4 regions of the Providencia huaxiensis genome follow, and region 4 is predicted to be linked to each of the others. Evidence: predicted binding sites of a transcription regulator. Region 4 holds the regulator's gene; each other region holds the start of a gene.

Region 1 (4,861 bases), 1.6 Mb from region 4:
AGGGAAGTTGGCTGCTTCGATGCCGGCTTTGGTCAATGCATTAAATAGGGTGGATTTACCCACGTTAGGCAGACCAACGATACCGCATTTAAAACCCATATGTTTCTCACCTTAATAGCAAGGGGCAGCCACGCGCTGCACCCAATGTTTAGAAATTGGCGCTGATTATACACAAAAAGTTGATTCGGATGAAATGAACTCTTATGTGGTTGCTTTAAAACCATGCAGACGGTTGATGGCTTTGTCCATACCATCTGCTAGAAGAATATCTGTACACCTAGCCGCTTCATCAATTGCATCATCAATTAATTTTTGTTCAGATAAAGGCGGTTTACCCAAAACAAAACCAACGACTTTATTTTTATCACCCGGATGGCCAATACCAATGCGTAAACGATAAAAATTTGGGTTATTGGCGAATTTACTTTGAATATCTTTCAGCCCATTATGGCCGCCATTACTGCCACCTAACTTCATTTTAGCCACACCAGGTGGTAAATCGAGCTCATCATGGGCGACTAAAATTTCATCGAGATTGATGCGATAAAAATTGGCTATAGCGGCAACAGATTTACCACTTAAGTTCATAAATGTGGTTGGAACTAGCAGGCGAATATCGTTACCGTTCATATTAATGCGAGCGGTATAACCAAAAAATTTAGCTTCTTCTTTCAATGGCTGGTTATGGCGCTCAGCCAGTAAATCAACATACCATGCACCTGCATTATGGCGCGTTTGTGCATATTCAGCACCCGGATTGGCAAGTCCAACAATTAACTTAATTTTGCTCACGGTGGTGATTTCACTATCAGTTATGAAAATAATGCCCTAGTTTACCTTGTGAGATGCAGGATGTACAAAATTGTGATAGATAAAGTCACTGGGATTATAATTGCCAGATAAACTATTCGGGTTTACTGATTTTTTGATAAAAAGCACTTTTTGTACAGATATTCTTGCTAACTTCCTTCCTTGTGATGTCTATCGCAAAAAATTTTACTTAATGCACTATAATCATTACATAAATATAAAGTATGACCGAATTTATTTACACATGCTTGCTTATCAGTTTACTGGTACTGGAGGTATATATGAAACGGAAAAGCGCTCATCTTCTTGGTAATGTCTTCATGGGAATCGGAATGGTGTTGATGATCGGGAGTATCGGTGTCAACTTATTCTCTCATATCGTTAACTTAGGCCTTTCAGAACTTATCACTAATGGTTCCTTATTCGGTATTTTTATCGGTGCGATGGTATGGTTAGTCGGTGCTAGGATCGGCGGCCGTGAAAAAGTTGCAGACCGTTACTGGCAGTTAAAACAACATTATCATTCACGTAGAGATAATCACCGTTATCCATAAATAGCCTAAAGCAATTAATTGCTGATAATGGTGAACGAGTCTGATAATTAGGCATTAAGAGGAGTAAAATTCATGAGAATTTTGCTCTTCTGTCGTGAATATTGTGAGTTATTTTAAATGGTTATTTTTATGCCATGATATGCTGAAAATTATCAATTGGCTGGCTATAAAGTATAAAAATAGGTATTTACGGGGGGTACCCTCTACAATCATAAAGCCCCTGCAAATGACATTGCAGGGGCTTATATTTTTATTGCGACTTTTTCATCACGGTTGAACGCTAAAACCCAATACTAGGGAATTAGTGCTCAAACATTGCTGAAATTGACTCTTCGTTGCTGATACGACGGATAGCTTCAGCTAACATACCTGAAAGCGTTAAGGTACGAACATTGCTCAGCGCCTTAATTTCAGGAGAAAGAGGGATAGTGTCACAAACAATGACTTCATCAATGACTGAATTTTTGATGTTGTCTACAGCATTACCTGAGAAAATCGGGTGTGTTGCGTATGCAAATACACGTTTAGCACCACGTTCTTTCAGTGCTTCAGCTGCTTTACACAGAGTACCACCGGTATCAATCATATCGTCCACTAAGATGCAATCACGACCTGAAACATCGCCAATGATATGCATAACTTGAGAAACGTTCGCACGTGGGCGGCGTTTGTCAATAATGGCCATATCAGTGTCATTCAGGAGTTTTGCGATAGCTCTAGCACGTACCACGCCGCCGATGTCTGGAGATACAACGATTGGGTTTTCCAAATTCTTCTGTAACATATCTTCCAGAAGAATAGGGCTACCAAATACATTATCCACAGGAACATCAAAGAAGCCCTGGATCTGCTCTGCGTGTAAATCGACTGTGAGTACACGGTCTACACCTACACTTGACAGAAAATCGGCAACAACTTTAGCGGTGATTGGTACACGGGCAGAACGTACGCGACGATCCTGTCTTGCATAACCGAAGTAAGGGATAACAGCGGTAATACGACCAGCAGATGCACGGCGTAGCGCATCGACCATAACAACCAGTTCCATCAGGTTATCATTGGTTGGTGCACAAGTTGACTGGATGATAAAAATATCACCACCGCGAACATTTTCATTAATTTGAACACTGACTTCGCCGTCGCTAAAACGACCAACAGCCGCGTCTCCAAGATTAGTGTAAAGGCGGTTAGCAACACGTTGTGCTAGTTCCGGTGTAGCGTTACCAGCAAAAAGCTTCATATCGGGCACGAGAAAAACCTCAGGCTTGCGTCCAGAGAGATATTGTTGACCAATAGCGACAAGGCTTATTGGTGCAATACACGGGTTATCCCAGCGCGGAACTTGTGCAGTGGGGAAACGTTAACGCCTTGAGCGACGAACCCTTGCACCCACGATGGGGCTTTATTTAACACCTGCAGGGCATCCGCTTGTGTTTCAAATTCAGAAAAAACACATGCGCCTGTTCCTGTAAGGCGAGACGGAGCATATTCTAACAGCCAAGAAACAAGCTGTTCAACCTCACGAAAACGTTTTCTTGCGATTGGTTCGCAGTCATTTGCGTACGGAGCCAGTAATAATGCGGCTAGGGAGCGTTTTGGAGAATTTCGATTTAATTGTGGATCTGTGAAGATCATCGGGGTTGATATTTCAATTCCGGGATGAGCGACCAGATACCATTTCTCTTTAGGGGAAGCTTTGGTTAAAATATCACCAACCCCTTCAGCGAAAGCGGCATGCCCACGAACAAACACAGGGACATCTGCACCTAATGATGCGCCTAATTCTGCAAGGACTTCATCAGAAACCTGTGTGTTCCAATGTTCGTTAAGCGCAATTAAGGTGGTTGCTGCGTTTGATGAGCCCCCGCCAATACCACCGCCCATGGGTAATATTTTATGGATACGGATATCAGCACCTAATGGGCCACTGTGATGTAAGGTCTCGCGGCAATAGGACTGTAATAATTTAGCAGCCCGTAAAATTAGGTTTTTCTCGGGGGGAACCCCTTGCATTTCAGTCAATAAATTCAGTTGGTCGTCATCACGTGTTGTCATGGTGATTTCATCGCCATAATCAACAAATTGAAATAGAGTTTGTAACTCATGGTAGCCATCAGGGCGTTGACCTGTGATGTACAAAAAAAGATTTAATTTTGCCGGAGAAGGCCATGTTAACGTCATTTCTTCAGTGTCCAACTATCCATTTTTAATTTAATAAGCCTGTCCCCTTGGCGTAACTCGAGGTAGTTCGGCAGCATAGGTGCCGTTTTGCTGTCATAGGAAATATAGTTGAGTTGCCATGTTTCACCATTACTTTCAAATGTGACACTTTTTAGCAGATGATTTTCATCTAAGGTGAAGTCAGTTGCACGCCCAGGTGAGCCAGTTAACCAAGCAGTTAGGTCATCAATTGGAATTTCCATACCAGTGAGCTGATAAATAAGTTCACTTGGTACGTCACTCATATGGGTTTGGCCATCTTTAGTGGTTAGTCGAGCTAAATCAGGTTCAACGGTCAGTTCAAGTTCGCGGGAGCCTAACGGATTAGTTAACAATAAACGGTATTTTTCTGGCGTATATTGTTGCCAGAAAAACTTAGCGTACGTTTTTGTCTCCCCTCCGTTATAGGCAAAGGAGCCACGGGTTTGGTAGTCACGTAACTGATTTAATTCTTGTTGATGTGCTTTCCACTTAGCATCGGATGCAGAGCCAGTTCCTTTAGTGGTTGTTTGTGACGTTGTCACGCAAGCGGTTAGCAAGACGCATGAAAGTGGCAATAGGCGAAAAAAGTGCTTATTTATGTGCATAAAGGATAAAGCTTGAGTTAATTGCATATCAAATCTCAAAGTTGTATTGGGCGCTGATAGCAGTCTCTATTGAGTTACTTGCATTTAAAGAGGTTTAGTTTAGCGCGTTAAGGCTATCTGAGCCATCTATTACACTCGATCTATTGTACTCGATGATATACCTAGCCAATAAAAATCTGTAAGTGATTTACAGTTTGTATACAAATAACCTGTTTGTATACAAATGACATGGTGTATTGATGGGGGGAATGGTTTCCTAAAGATCCCTAAAGATGGTGTTAGGCCAATCTGATTTTGGCTAATGGGGGGTAACGTTATCAGGGGAAACCTCATTAGTCACCATTTGCTTTCTGTGCGAAATAATTGCATCCTCTATGCATCTTATTGCAGTTAATTTATCATTGTAAATAATGATATGGCTGATAATCAGTTTCATATAGCATAAATAAACGATAAAATTACGATCAGCTGGATTGGTAAAATAACTATTACGTCTGTTTTTTCGGTTTATTTTTTGGCGTGGGTCATCTTTCTGAAGGATAGGCTTATGCAAACCGTAGAAAGAGAGACGCGGATCATCTACAATAGAACAATATAAATAACAGTATTGCTAAATTGGTGGGGAATACCCATCGAGCATTACTGAAAATAATTAGCACTGTAAGCAATGTGAGTAAGTCGTAAAGCACA
Region 2 (4,861 bases), 1.6 Mb from region 4:
TGCAAATGATATTAAAAATACGGACATAATTGCATCCGTTCGTGGTGTAATGTTTGTTAATTTCATATAGTCAATCATAGCAACAAACTCATTCGATAAAATTTTAGTTGCTATAATTGTTCCAAAATTAACACTTTCATCCCATGAACTACCCAAAATAAAAGCTAAAGGCGAAAAAATATAGCCGAGAATTCCTTGAAAACTAATTCCTAAAATATTTAAAAAAACATCGTTCAACATACTAATTAAGGCGACAAAACCAATAATTATAGGAACAATTGCAAGAATAAGCTTAAAGGCATCCTGCATGTGATCTGTCAACACTTCAAAAAATGAACCCCTTTCACCTTTATTTGCCCCCAAAGGACAACTTGCAATATCTGTGGGCTCACTTGGATTAATAATAGAAACAATAATAAAAGTACTAAAGAAGTTGAGACTAACACCTATAAAAACATAGCGTGGCTCAACCATTTGTGTATACGCGCCTAGCAATGCAATATCTACTGTTGAGACAGTACATGCAGCAATAGTATACATCTGTGCTTTAGATAGCCTTGGGATATAATCTTTAATTGATACATAAGCAGGCATCATTCCGACTATCACCGCACTAATAGCAGCGAAAGACTCTAACTTTCCGACTTTAGATATTTTGTTAATTAGAAAACCTATAGTATTAATAATTAAGTCTAAGGCGCCGATATATTTAAGTATACCAATTATCGAACAAATAAAAATCAAAGGTAAAAGAGCGACAACAACAAACACCATAGAGGTTTTACTGCTTATATCGCCAAAAACAAAATCAATCCCCTTATTAGCATAGTTAATTATATAATGAATACCTGATGCTATACCGTCAAGAGTAGCAAGCCCAATTGTAGTATTCAGCATAATAGCTGCAACAATAAACTCCAATGTTAGCAATATTAGTATTGATGGAAGCTTATGTTTTATGTTTTTTTTACTAAAACTAAGTAAATACGCTATAAGAAAAACAAAAATTAGACTAAAAAAGAATATAAGATATTTCATAAATATCACCACGTTAATAGATTTTAATCATGATTAGTTGATTTAATATCTCCTTACCCCACCAATTGAAAACAAAGAAACTTAAATTTTAGTTTCAACATATGTTCCTGCTTAAAAATATGAATTTAAGCATTTACATTTAGTTTATAGTTATATTGATAGTTCAAAACCTAAGCGTGCAAAAACATAATAATTCAAATGAACACATCTGTTTTGTTTTTTTTGATACATAATACTTAAAATGTGAATCACATCGCATTTATAAACTAAATTTAAAAATCAAAGATTCTCTTTTTACAAATAAGTCAGAGCGTTAATTAGCTAACATTTCGATTCAATATCTTATTGTTATTACAGCATTAAATTCTTATAACCCTGTAATAACACACTCACTCCATCTCGCTATTATTTCCTCTGAATTGAAAAGCCTGATAATTAAAAATGGAAAATATGTTCTATCTAAGAGTCACAAATATAGGTCCTATAATGCCAATATAGTTCCTACCGTGATTAACAGTTTATTAAGTTACTAATATTCCCATTTATTGATGAATATATAAAAATCACCAGTAGATAAAATTTTTTATTTCTTACTTCTTATTCATTATTAATCCTACTTATACTATATAAGAATAAGTAGGACACAATATAGTTGTGTTTTTCTAATATAAAAAAGATATACTTTATAAAATTAACAAAATGAACGATGGTAATTGAAAAATTGTTTATTCTATATCTAAAATAAAAGTAATTGTCCATTCCCCCAAAAATAAGACAACTATAATTAGATCCTCTACCATAACCATTGCAGAGGTCATGCTGAAAAAAATTCGATTATTCAATGGGTATTGGGTTTCATGCATAACAGTTTATATTGCAGTAAACACTTTAGAGCACTCAATATTATTGATGAAGGAACCCGCGAATGTTTAGCAATTGGAGTTAATACGTCATTACCTACAGAGCGTGTTATCACGGGGCTTGAGTGTTTAAAGCTAAAACTGGAGGCATACCATCAACGGATAGAAAACGTTAAGTTTATGTGACTCTAATAACGGTGAGTGGGCTCCGATTTTCACCTCTTTGAACGAACTGGTATCACTCTTCCCTCAGGTTCTGCTATCATGGGCTTCTTTTTATAAATCTCGCTGATTAGGCTTTAAACATAGAACAATAATAATTTAAAAGCCGAATGTACAGTTATCTATCAGCAATATAACCCCCCAGTAATAGAACAGTATAGAATGACGACAAATAAAGAACAGTACAACTTAAACAAGTTGCAAAAAAGAATTCGCCGTGATGTTGGCCAAGCAATCGCTGACTTTAACATGATAGAAGACGGTGACCGGATAATGGTTTGCTTGTCTGGAGGTAAAGATAGTTACACGCTGCTTTCCATACTGCAAAGTTTGCAAAAAAGTGCCCCTATCCAGTTTTCATTAGTTGCAGTTAATTTGGACCAAAAGCAACCCGGTTTCCCTGAGCATATTTTACCTGCATACCTTGATAACCTTGGTGTAGAGTACAAAATTGTTGAAGAAAATACCTATGGGATCGTAAAAGAAAAAATTCCAGAAGGGAAAACAACCTGCTCACTGTGCTCACGTTTACGTCGTGGAATTTTGTATCGTACAGCAACTGAGTTAGGCGCAACTAAAATTGCGCTTGGTCACCACCGTGATGATATTTTACAGACCATGTTCTTAAATATGTTTTATGGCGGTAAGTTAAAAGGTATGCCACCTAAATTGATGAGTGATGACGGAAAGCACATTGTTATTCGCCCACTGGCTTACTGTCGGGAAAAAGATATTGAGCGTTTTGCGCAGGCTAAAGAGTTCCCGATTATTCCATGTAACCTATGTGGCTCTCAACCAAACCTACAACGTCAAGTTATTAAAGAGATGCTACGTGATTGGGATAAGCGTTATCCAGGCCGAATCGAAACCATGTTCCGCGCCACTCAAAACATTGTTCCGTCTCATCTATGTGATACCGAGTTATTCGACTTCAAAAATATTTCTCATGGAGATGACGTTATCAATGGCGGTGATCTTGCGTTTGACAAAGAAGAACTACCTCTCCAGCCATTTATAGATGAAGATGACAAACCTGATTTTTCAGCAGAACGTCTTGATATTATTGAAGTAAAATAATGTATGTTGATAACCTCCTCGTTTGGAGGTTATTTTTTACTCGGATTTAATGCAAAAAAAAGCCGATGTAAATTACATCGGCATTACAGTGGTCAATTATTCTGTATAAGAACTCAATATGAGAAAAACTACAATTATGGAGCACAACGTTCATCGCTCAACGTTGCATTCACCTGCAGGACTAATACTGCACTAAAACCTCTGTAGTTTTATTGATTTATCTCAAACTAGGTCCGGTTATAACAAATAAGTCATCAATATTAGAGCCATCGGCTTTTTCTTAGCCACCACAATACAGTTCCAATCAAGGCGGCTAATAAAACACAAAATACACTAAAGGCAAAACGAAATTCATTACCGGGGATCCCCCCTAAATTCACACCAAATAAACCCGTTAAAAATGTTGTTGGTAAGAATATCATGGCCATTAATGACATTGTATAAATACGCCGGTTCATCATTTCAGTCATCATATTCGTTATCTCGTCAGAAATAATCGCTGTACGGGCAATAAAACCATCGAGATCTTCAATACAACGCCCTAATCGGTCAGAAATTTCTTGAATTCGACGGCGATCCGTTTCATCTAACCAAAGTAATTTTTCCGTTGTCAAACGGGAAAACATATCTCTTTGCGGGGCCATATAACGGCGGATCACAATAATTTGTTTACGAAGTAATGCAAATTCCCCTCTATCAGGAATTTCGCCATTTAATATGGAGTCTTCCATATCAATTAAACGCTCATGCAAAGAATCAGTAAAATCACTTATTTCATCTGTAATAGAATCAGCAACCTCAACTAACCAATCACCCGTACTTTGCGCGCCTACTCCCTGATTTAAGTCATCAATAACAGGATCTAAGGAATTTACTTTTCGATGACGACTAGAAATAATTATTCGGTTATTAATAAATACTCTAAATGCAATTAATTGCTCAGGCCGTTGGCCCGCATTGGTATTTAATGTTTGCAATGTTAATAAAATACCATCACCAACACGGATCAATCTCCAACGTCCTGAATGCCCGGATAAAGCGGACTTCACCTGTTCATTGAAGAGATCTGATTGCTGGATCCAATTAAAACTTTGCGGATCCTTATAGTCATAATGAAGCCAGAACGGAGACTGCTGATTCGCGCTGGCATTCACGTCGATGGGAAGCAACCCACCATCTCCATTTAACTGAAATGCATGTACCGGATTTGAGTGTTGGAATAACGAACCATAAATCAACCCCATGCAATATCTCCCTTTTTTTTACATATGATATTTGTAATCGAACAGCTAAAATTTTGCAATTTTTTCAAAAGGCGCATTAGTCATCACTAGATTGAACTACAAAAAAAAAGATAAACAACCATAAAATTGAGGTGGTCTTACAAGTAACAAAATATCGCCATATTTGCTAAAGAAAATCACATAATTGACACAAACGAACAATAAAGTTCACGATGATTTTTTTATTATATAAGGGTAGTGTTTATTCCTTTTTTGGTCCTCCTTCCCATTCTCCAGAGGAAGGAGCTTTTTTCTTCCATTCAGAAAAAACAGCCCGCACCTTGTACAGGCTGAACACCTATTTTAATGTTTAATAATATAAAAACTGTGGCTATAAGCGACATCTTCAGGGTTGTTGATCGGATACCCCTTCAACCAAGG
Region 3 (4,861 bases), 440 kb from region 4:
TTTTCAATACCGTTGGTGCTGGTGGCTCTACCGCTAAGTCATGGCGGTTACCTGTACGTGTGAAGTTACCGGCCTTGTCACCAACAAATGGACGCGCGATAACACGGCCAATGTTATAACCACCTTTGGTTAACTCTTCACGCGCAATTTCACACAACTCATACAGTTTATCTAAGCCGTAAGTTTCTTCGTGACACGCAATTTGGAATACTGAGTCAGCAGAGGTATAGAAAATAGGTTTCCCTGTTTTCATATGCTCTTCACCCAGTTGATCAAGGATAACTGTACCTGATGAATGACAGTTACCTAAATAGCCCGGTAAGTTAGCTTTCTCAACTAAAGTGTCCAACAGTTCTTGTGGGAAGCTGTTTTCTTCATCAGAGAAATAACCCCAGTCGAATAGCACAGGCACACCCGCAATTTCCCAGTGGCCTGATGGCGTATCTTTACCCGAAGAAATTTCGCTCGCATAACCATATGCGCCAATAATTTCTGCTTTAGGATCAAGGCCCGCAGGGAATGAACCGCTTGATTCCTCTCCTGCTTTACCTAAACCTAATTTTGTTAAATTCGGTAAATGCAGAGGCCCTTTACGGCCAATATCCGCTTCGCCGCGTGCGCAAGCATCTGCAATGTGACCCAACGTATTTGAGCCTTCATCACCAAATTTATGTGCATCGTGTGCAGCTCCGATCCCAAAGGAATCCAAAACCATAATAAATGTGCGTTTCATATTTTTCTCCTGCGGTATTTTTAAATACGATATACCACTAAAATCTATTTGTATTATTCGCTGATTTGGCGATAAACCATAGGTGTCGCTTCAGGTGCCTTGTCTCCAATCACCATCGCTTCGCGCACTTCCTTCGCCGCTTCTTCCCACGCTTTTTCACTATTTGCATGGATAATTGCCAGTGGCGTCTGGGTATCCACTTTGGCACCTAACGCAGCGATATCGCTTAAACCAACGCTATAATCAATTGGGTCTGTCGCTTTACGACGACCACCACCTAAAGTCACGACAGACATACCCAGTGCACGTGTATCCATTTGCGTGATAATACCGTCTTGAGGTGCATAAACGGCTTTGCTCAGCACGGCTGTTGGCAGATATTTGTTGTAGTTTTCAACAAAATCAACAGGCCCTTTTTGAGCGGCAACCATGCGACCAAACACTTCTGCCGCTTTACCATTATCTAATACTGCTTGTAATTTTTGGCGCGCTTCTTCGCGGTTTGCAGCTAATGAACCAGACACTAACATTTCTACGCATAATGCCATGGTAACTTCATAAAGGCGTGGATTACGGTATTCACCCGTTAAGAATTGAACCGCTTCACGTACTTCAACTGCGTTACCTGCACTGGATGCCAACACTTCATTCATGTCAGTCAATAATGCGGTCGTTTTACAACCCGCCCCATTGGCTACTTTAACAATAGACTCTGCTAGCTGTTCTGACTTCTCATACGTTGGCATAAATGCACCAGAGCCGACTTTAACGTCCATCACTAGAGCATCAAGGCCTTCAGCCAGTTTTTTGCCTAAAATTGAAGCCGTAATTAGCGGAATTGAGTCCACTGTCGCGGTAATATCACGGGTCGCATAAAAACGTTTATCAGCAGGCGCCAATGAGTTAGTTTGCCCAATAATTGCCACCCCGACATCTTTGATAATGTCACGGAAACGGACATCATCTGGGAAGATATCGAAATTAGGGATCGCTTCAAGCTTATCTAATGTCCCACCAGTGTGGCCTAGACCACGGCCTGAGATCATCGGTACATAGCCACCACAAGCTGCAACCATTGGACCAAGCATCAGTGAAGTCACATCACCCACGCCGCCCGTTGAGTGTTTATCAACTAATGGGCCGTTGAGGTTGAGTGATTTCCAGTTCAGAACCGTTCCTGAATCACGCATTGCTAATGTCAATGCAACACGCTCAGGCATGGTCATATCATTAAAATAGATAGTCATTGCCAATGCAGCAATTTGACCTTCTGAAACTGAGTTATCACGAACTCCATTGATAAAGAAACGAATTTCTTCTTCACTTAATGGCTTACCATCGCGTTTTTTACGGATAATTTCTTGTGCCAGAAACACAATATGCTCCTTTAAAGTCGAATTTATCGGCTAACAATATTGCGATAATTAATAGCTGCTGCTTGATTTTTTAACGTCAAAACCCAGCGTATTTAATAAATTTGCTAATAAGCTAGAAGCCCCAAAACGGAAGTGGCGGCTATCAGCCCAATTGTCACCTAAAATTCGTCCCGCTAACGCTAAGTATTCAGCGGCTTCTTCTGCGGTACGTACACCACCAGCTGGCTTAAAGCCCACTGTTTTTTCAACGCCCATATCATGGATGACTTGCATCATGATTTCTGCACTTTCTAAAGTTGCATTAACAGGCACTTTACCCGTAGAGGTTTTAATAAAATCAGCACCCGCTTTAATCGAAATTTCAGACGCTTTACGGATTAACGCTGCATCTTTTAATTCACCTGTTTCAATGATCACTTTCAACAACACATTGGCAGCTGCACAAGCGTCTTTACAGGCTTTCACTAAGTCAAAACCAATTTGTTCATTACCGGCAATCAGTGCACGATAAGGGAAAACAACGTCAACTTCATCTGCACCGTAAGCAATCGCCGCTTTAGTTTCAGCTAATGCGATATCAATATCATCGTTACCGTGTGGGAAATTTGTGACCGTTGCAATACGCACATCTGGAGTGCCTTGTTCACGTAATGTTTTACGTGCAATTGGAATGAAACGAGGGTAAATACAGATTGCTGCCGTATTGCCTGCTGGGCTTTTCGCCTGATGACACAGTGCGATGACTTTTGCATCGGTATCGTCATCATTTAAAGTGGTTAAATCCATAAGGGACAGCGCGCGTTGTGCGGCCGCTTTTAAATCAGTCATATAACTCTCCAACGTTGTTAATTCTTCAGAACGACACGTTCTTTGTTGGCGAGCGGGCTTGGTTCCTTAAAGATGCTAGTCGGATGCTTTCCGAACTGAGCAGCTGAGATCCTTCTCACCGCATCATGCCCTAGAGTCCTAGACTCTGAGAACTAGCAGTTCCATAGCAGCTTACTAATGCCTATTTGACCATGGAATGATGCCTTTTTATGTGCTACAAATCACATTAATCGACTGAATGTTACATTATTAAAATAAAAAATGTGATGAATATCTAATTATATCATCTCTCACCATCAGTTTTTCGCTCAAATGGCTTTTCAATGTATTCTTCATCATTAATTGACTAAGTTAAGAATAGTTGAAAATTTACGATTGATATAAAAAGTCATAAAAGAATATAGCGAATCAAAATGAAAACGGAAGGACTATTGCCCTTCCGATTGACTTATTTGAGATGGTATAAATCTTACCACCAGATACATAAATTAAATGACTGCCGCTGCGCCTAACGTCAAGAAAAAGCCTGCGATGGTTGCACTCATTAAATTAGACAGGGTACCCGCCATAACCGCTTTCATACCTAAACGAGCAACCTCACTACGACGATTTGGCGCCATGCCCCCTAAACCACCGAGTAAGATAGCGACGGATGAAAGGTTAGCAAACCCACATAATGCGAACGAAATAATCGCTTTAGTATGATCAGAAAGCACTTGTTTACCCGCTGCCAGCACTTCTGCATCTGCCTTCATATAATCACCAAAGTTCATAAAGGCAACAAATTCATTCACGACAATTTTTTGACCGATAAAAGAACCCGCGACTGTCGCTTCACTCCACGGTACACCAATTAAGAAGGCAATCGGTGCAAATAACCAACCTAATAATAATTCAAGTGATAATTGTGGATAATCAAACCAACCACCAATGCCACCTAAGATGCCATTAATCAACGCAATCAATGCGATAAAAGCTAATAACATTGCACCCACGTTCAGTGCCAGTTGCATCCCTGATGATGCACCAGATGCTGCTGCATCAATGATATTGGCTGGGCGCTCATCTTCAGCAACTAAATCGGTTGCATCAACCCGATCGTTCACATCTTCCGTTTCTGGAACCATCAGTTTAGCGAATAATAAACCACCTGGAGCGGCCATAAAGGAGGCGGCGATCAGGTATTCCATAGGCACACCCATTTGTGCATAGCCCGCCAAAACTGAACCCGCGACAGAAGCTAAACCACCACACATGATGGCAAACAGCTCTGATGTGGTCATTGTTGCAATATAAGGGCGAACAACCAATGGCGCTTCCGTTTGCCCTACGAAGATATTCGCTGTCGCAGATAAGGATTCGGTTCTTGAGGTTCCCAGTACTTTTTGCAGGCCACCACCAAGAATTTTAATCACTAACTGCATGATGCCCAAATAATAAAGCACAGCAATTAATGAAGAGAAGAAAACGATAATTGGCAGAACACGGAAAGCGAAAATAAAGCCACCGCCGCCAAACAGTTCAAACATTTTATCGGAAACAAGGCCACCGAAGATGAAACTCATCCCATCTTGGCCATATCCAATAACTTTAGAAACCGCATCAGACATCCCTTGAAGCACACTACGCCCCGCAGGAACATAAAGAACAAATGCGCCAATGGCTAATTGAATTAAAAATGCACCACCGACTGTGCGGAGTTTAATTGCTCGGCGATTGCTGGAAAATAGAATAGCTATCGCGATAAGTACCGCCATTCCGATAATACTCATAATGAGCTGCATGGAAGGATCCCTGTTCACTTTATTTTAGGTTGATATATAAGGAAACGTGTAAGTCGCCTTGATTCTTAATCTGATGATTATACCTAGTCATCACCAATAACCCGCAATACTCATCACAAATACACACTGCAATAAACAAC
Region 4 (4,861 bases):
TTAATTTAGAAATATCGTTCAGAATAAATTAATTATGCATATTATGCCCTTTGCTATTGCTCTTTTTTGATTTTTTATTCATATTTAATGCTTATGTTTTCATTTTCGCATTAAATAAGAGCAGGTGAGGGGTATGTCAGAGCAACCAGTAGTAAATCGGCAGACTTTTGATCAAGTTATGTTGCCTATTTTTTCGCCGGCGGAATTTATTCCAGTTAAAGGCGAAGGGAGCCGCGTTTGGGATCAGCAAGGTAAAGAATATATTGATTTTGCCGGTGGGATCGCTGTTCTTGCTTTGGGGCATTGCCACCCTAGTTTGGTGTCGGCTGTGCGTGAACAAAGCGAAAAGCTATGGCATGTCAGTAATATTTTCACCAACGAGCAGGCGCTGAAGTTAGCACAAAAGCTCACGAATGCGACATTTGCTGACCGTGCATTTTTTGTGAATTCCGGCTCAGAAGCTAACGAAGCCGCGTTTAAATTAGCGCGTCGCTACGCTATCACCAAATATAACCCATATAAAACGAAGATTATTGCTTTTAAACAAGCTTTTCATGGGCGCACATTATTTACCGTTTCGGTTGGTGGGCAAGCGAAATATGCAGATGGCTTTGGGCCAAAACCCGCGGATATTATTCATGTGCCTTTTAATGACCTTGATGCAGTCAAAGCGGTGATTGATGAAAATACCTGTGCAGTGGTGTTAGAGCCCGTACAAGGGGAAGGTGGTGTAACCGCAGCAACATCAGAATTTCTGCAAGGAGTTCGTAAGCTGTGTGACGACAATAACGCACTACTCATTTTTGACGAAGTACAAAGCGGTATGGGGCGTACAGGCAAACTATTTTCTTATATGCATTACAACGTTGTGCCTGATATTTTAACCACGGCAAAAGCATTGGGTGGCGGTTTTCCTATCAGTGCAATGATCACCACTGAAGAAGTGGCAAAAACCATGGAAGTGGGGGCGCACGGTACGACTTATGGTGGCAATCCATTAGCTTGTGCGGTGGGGAATGCGGCATTTGATATTATTAATACTGAAGAAGTGTTAAGTGGTGTCGAAAAGCGTCGTGAATTATTTGTTGCTCATTTAAATAAACTTAACGATAAATACCACATCTTTTCTGAGATCAGAGGAATGGGGTTATTAATCGGCGCGGAGTTAGACGGAAAACTATTAAACCGTTCGAAAGATATTTTGCAAGCCAGTGCTGTAGAAGGTCTGATGATGCTCAATGCTGGCACGAATGTTTTACGTTTTACGCCTTCACTGATTATTTCTGAGGAAGAAATTAATAGTGGGATGGCGAAATTAGAAACGGCTATTGGTAAGTTATTGGGTTAAATTGTAGAGTAAAGTTGCAGAGGCATTTTGCCTCTGCAATAAACATTTTATTGATTAAATTTTTTACTTTTTTACGATACTTTGTTGAGCTTCTAATACTAATTGTTCAATTTTTTTTTCATGTGTTGAAGTCATAACAGCCATTTCTTGGTATTCTCTTTTCAGAGCTTTCAGCCCAGCTATTTGTCTATCAAGATGATTTATTTTTTCAATTTTAATTGAGTTATTTATTTTATTTCGACGAGAAGGATGAATATAGCCTGTTGAACTATTTCCTTTGGCTAATTTGTCCATTTTTTCTGCCTGTGTTTGTTTTAGCTTTCTAGCTATCCTATTTTTTTCTTTTTTAGGTAGTCTGGTTTCGTTCGCTTTATTATCTGTAATTTCATTTTTATTTAGATTACTGAAATTTTCACTTATTAATCTAATGTTTTTATTTTTCTCTTGATGTGGAAAGTCATCTGAAAAGCACACTGAATTACCTAAAGAGGGATTGCTATCTGATTGATAACCAGAGGAATTAGAGTTTAAGCTCTCATTGCTCGAATGAAAGTTAGTAAGATGGAGAATTTTTTTAAAACTATCGTGGCTTAAGCCAAAATTTAAATTTTCATAACTTGGATACGCTGATTCATCTAATGTACCCAAAAAGTAGCTTGGTTCTTCGGTGTAGCTATCCCATTCTAAGTCAATGCACTCTGTTTCTTTATTGTTTTTTTGCATGATGATACTGTTAGCGTCTTTATTATTATAAAATCTAACATGATAGATATCTTCATTTCTTGGTATTGTTTTATTTTTGATAATTAAACTTTGAATTTTGCTAGTAGATTTTATTTTTTCAATAGACTCATGGAAAAAGTGTTTTAACTTATTGATACCGAAATCTTTAACTAAAAAATTTTTTTTGGTAGTATTAATTAACTCTGCATTAGAGTTGCTAGTTTTCATAGGAGTATTTTCCAGTTTAATATTTTTTGTTGAATTATTTTCTGTTGTAATATTATTTTTAAAGACATTTGATGGGGAAACCAAATATTCCTCTTGATAAATATAGGGAATTTTGATTTTTCCAACAGGTTGTGAATAAGGGAGTTGGCTTAGCTCGGGTTGTTCTCTCTTGTAAAACTCACAAGTTTTAATAGCGAGATTTACTTTCTTATAACCTCCTGTATTTAATGGATTAATAATATTTAACCCTTCAATAAATGAAAGGTTTTTGGATGTAATTTTTTTATTATCCATATAATTAGGTGAACTTTTTATATTATTTACTTTAGTATTTAACTCCACGACTAATAATCTCCTAGTAATAGTTTTGTTACCATTATCTTAGTGTGATCATTAGCTAGAAAAATATAAAGAAACGACACTCATTAATGAAAGTATATAAATAGGCTATGGATAAGAAAAAATAACGTTATACCAGAGGTATAACGTTATTTTAAATTGCATGCCTCGCCAAGAGAGCGAGGCTGAAAGGTTAATTAACGAGTGCCGTAAACAACAATGGTTTTACCATGTGCAGAGATCAGGTTTTGGTCTTCTAACATTTTTAAAATACGACCAACTGTTTCACGGGAACAACCTACGATTTGGCCTATTTCCTGACGAGTGATTTTGATTTGCATACCGTCTGGATGTGTCATTGCATCGGGTTGTTTGGCTAAATTTAATAGCGTTTGAGCAATACGGCCAGTAACGTCCAAGAATGCAAGGTTACCGACTTTCTCAGATGTTGTTTGTAGGCGGCTAGCCATTTGCGCAGAAAGGCGCATTAAAATATCAGGGTTTACCTGAATCAATTGACGGAATTTTTTATATGAAATTTCAGCAACTTCGCAGGCGACTTTTGCTCTAACCCACGCAGTGCGTTCTTGCCCTTCTTCAAATAACCCAAGCTCACCAATGAAATCCCCTTGATTCAGGTAAGAGAGGATCATTTCTTTGCCTTCTTCATCTTTAATTAAAACAGCCACCGAACCTTTAACGATATAGTAAAGGGTTTCTGCTTTCTCACCCTGATGGATAAGAGTGCTCTTGGATGGATATTTATGAATATGGCAGTGTGACAAAAACCATTCAAGAGTAGGGTCTGTTTGTGGCTTGCCGAGAACCATTAGCGTTATCCTCTGTATGTTATTGCAGCCATTCGGAAAAACGTCTAGAAAGGCTGGCTTTAAAGTCACTAGCTTAGCATATTAATTTGCCTTATATACCTTTAAATAATCAAGAGGCTGATTACTTCAGCGCTTTTGATTGCTTTTGGTAACGCAAATTGATATCAACACTATAATATGATCAATTAAACCGTTGAGTTTTGATCTTAATCCTATCAACTAAGTATTGTTTGTAGCATATCCAATACAGAAAGTCTTCCCTGTATCGCTTCAGCCAAATAAAGTTGATATAACATTCATTGTATCTATGGAACAATGTAGCCTTTAAATCGATTTCATTTCAAGGGGAAATACAATGGAAGCAAGAGTAAAGTGGGTTGAAGGACTTTCTTTTTTAGGGGAGTCAGCGTCTGGGCACCAAGTGATGATGGATGGCAATGCGGGCGATAAAGCGCCAAGTCCAATGGAAATGGTGCTAATGGCGGCCGGCGGCTGTAGCGCGATTGATGTCGTTTCGATTTTACAAAAGGGCCGTTACGATGTTACTGATTGTGAAGTTAAATTAACCTCACAGCGCCGTGAAGAAGCCCCGCGTTATTTTGTGAAAATCCATTTGCATTTTATTGTAACTGGGAATGAATTAACGGAAAAAGCGGTCGAACGTGCTGTTCAACTTTCTGCTGAAAAATATTGCTCAGTGGCATTGATGTTAGAGAAAACCGTTGAAGTCACACACAGCTTTGAAATAAAAAACTAAAAATAAATTTAATTTTTACTAATATATTTGAATTGAAAGATGCTTATCTTAATTAATGATAAGCATCTTGTTTATTAATCAAAAAATAATTTAATTGTTGTTCTTTTGATTAATTAATTTTTCGACTATTGGTGCCATAATTAATTCCATTGCTAACCCCAATTTCCCTCCTGGAACGACAATTGTATTCATTGCGGAAATAAATGAGCCAGATATCATTGATAGCAAATAGGGGAAATCAATTTGTTCTAGCCCACGAAAACGGATCACAATAAAGCTTTCGTCTTGTGACGGAATCGCTTTTGCTGAGAATGGGTTAGATGTGTCTACCGTTGGAACACGTTGGAAATTGATGTGAGTGCGAGAGAATTGTGGCGTGATGTAATTAATATAGTCCCCCATAGAACGCACAACCGAGTCCATGACTGCTTCGCGAGAGTGCCCTCGCTCTGTGGTATCGCGGATCAATTTTTGGATCCATTCTAAGTTGACAATAGGGACAACACCGACAAGCAAATCAACATGTTGTGCAACATTATGTTCTGGAGTAACAACACCCCCATGCAGCCCCTCATAAAATAAAATATCTGTTTTGTCTGGCAGCGGTTCCCAAGGGGTGAATGTCCCAGGTTGCAA

Evidence for each region. Region 4 encodes CRP, which controls carbon source genes, mostly activating them, when cyclic AMP is high. Its sites were predicted from a motif close to ATGTGANNNNNNTCACAT; they were not measured.
Region 1: pth (aminoacyl-tRNA hydrolase) is a predicted target of CRP. The motif match lies at 973-990, and genes of this name have one in related genera.
Region 2: CYG50_RS06915 (NupC/NupG family nucleoside CNT transporter) is a predicted target of CRP. The motif match lies at 1,280-1,297, and genes of this name have one in related genera.
Region 3: deoC (deoxyribose-phosphate aldolase) is a predicted target of CRP. The motif match lies at 3,199-3,216, and genes of this name have one in related genera.

Annotation. Positions count from the first base shown of each region.
Region 1 is NZ_CP031123.2:1,238,851-1,243,711, forward strand. Features, by position in the region: gene ychF (redox-regulated ATPase YchF) at 1-99, opposite strand, end outside; gene pth (aminoacyl-tRNA hydrolase) at 202-792, opposite strand; gene ychH (stress-induced protein YchH) at 1,092-1,364, shown strand; gene prs (ribose-phosphate diphosphokinase) at 1,666-2,613, opposite strand; gene ispE (4-(cytidine 5'-diphospho)-2-C-methyl-D-erythritol kinase) at 2,670-3,545, opposite strand; gene lolB (lipoprotein insertase outer membrane protein LolB) at 3,542-4,198, opposite strand.
Region 2 is NZ_CP031123.2:1,178,348-1,183,208, reverse strand. Features, by position in the region: gene CYG50_RS06915 (NupC/NupG family nucleoside CNT transporter) at 1-1,038, opposite strand, end outside; partial or broken gene CYG50_RS06910 (IS3 family transposase) at 1,875-2,033, shown strand; gene ttcA (tRNA 2-thiocytidine(32) synthetase TtcA) at 2,283-3,197, shown strand; gene zntB (zinc transporter ZntB) at 3,458-4,441, opposite strand; partial or broken gene CYG50_RS06895 (peptide ABC transporter substrate-binding protein) at 4,784-4,861, opposite strand, start outside.
Region 3 is NZ_CP031123.2:38,550-43,410, reverse strand. Features, by position in the region: gene deoB (phosphopentomutase) at 1-733, opposite strand, end outside; gene deoA (thymidine phosphorylase) at 787-2,109, opposite strand; gene deoC (deoxyribose-phosphate aldolase) at 2,158-2,937, opposite strand; gene CYG50_RS01660 (NupC/NupG family nucleoside CNT transporter) at 3,426-4,709, opposite strand.
Region 4 is NZ_CP031123.2:4,174,113-4,178,973, forward strand. Features, by position in the region: gene CYG50_RS21055 (aminodeoxychorismate synthase component II) at 1-4, shown strand, start outside; gene CYG50_RS21060 (aspartate aminotransferase family protein) at 134-1,348, shown strand; gene CYG50_RS21065 (hypothetical protein) at 1,412-2,641, opposite strand; gene crp (cAMP-activated global transcriptional regulator CRP) at 2,836-3,468, opposite strand; gene CYG50_RS21075 (OsmC family protein) at 3,824-4,225, shown strand; gene CYG50_RS21080 (phosphoribulokinase) at 4,316-4,861, opposite strand, start outside.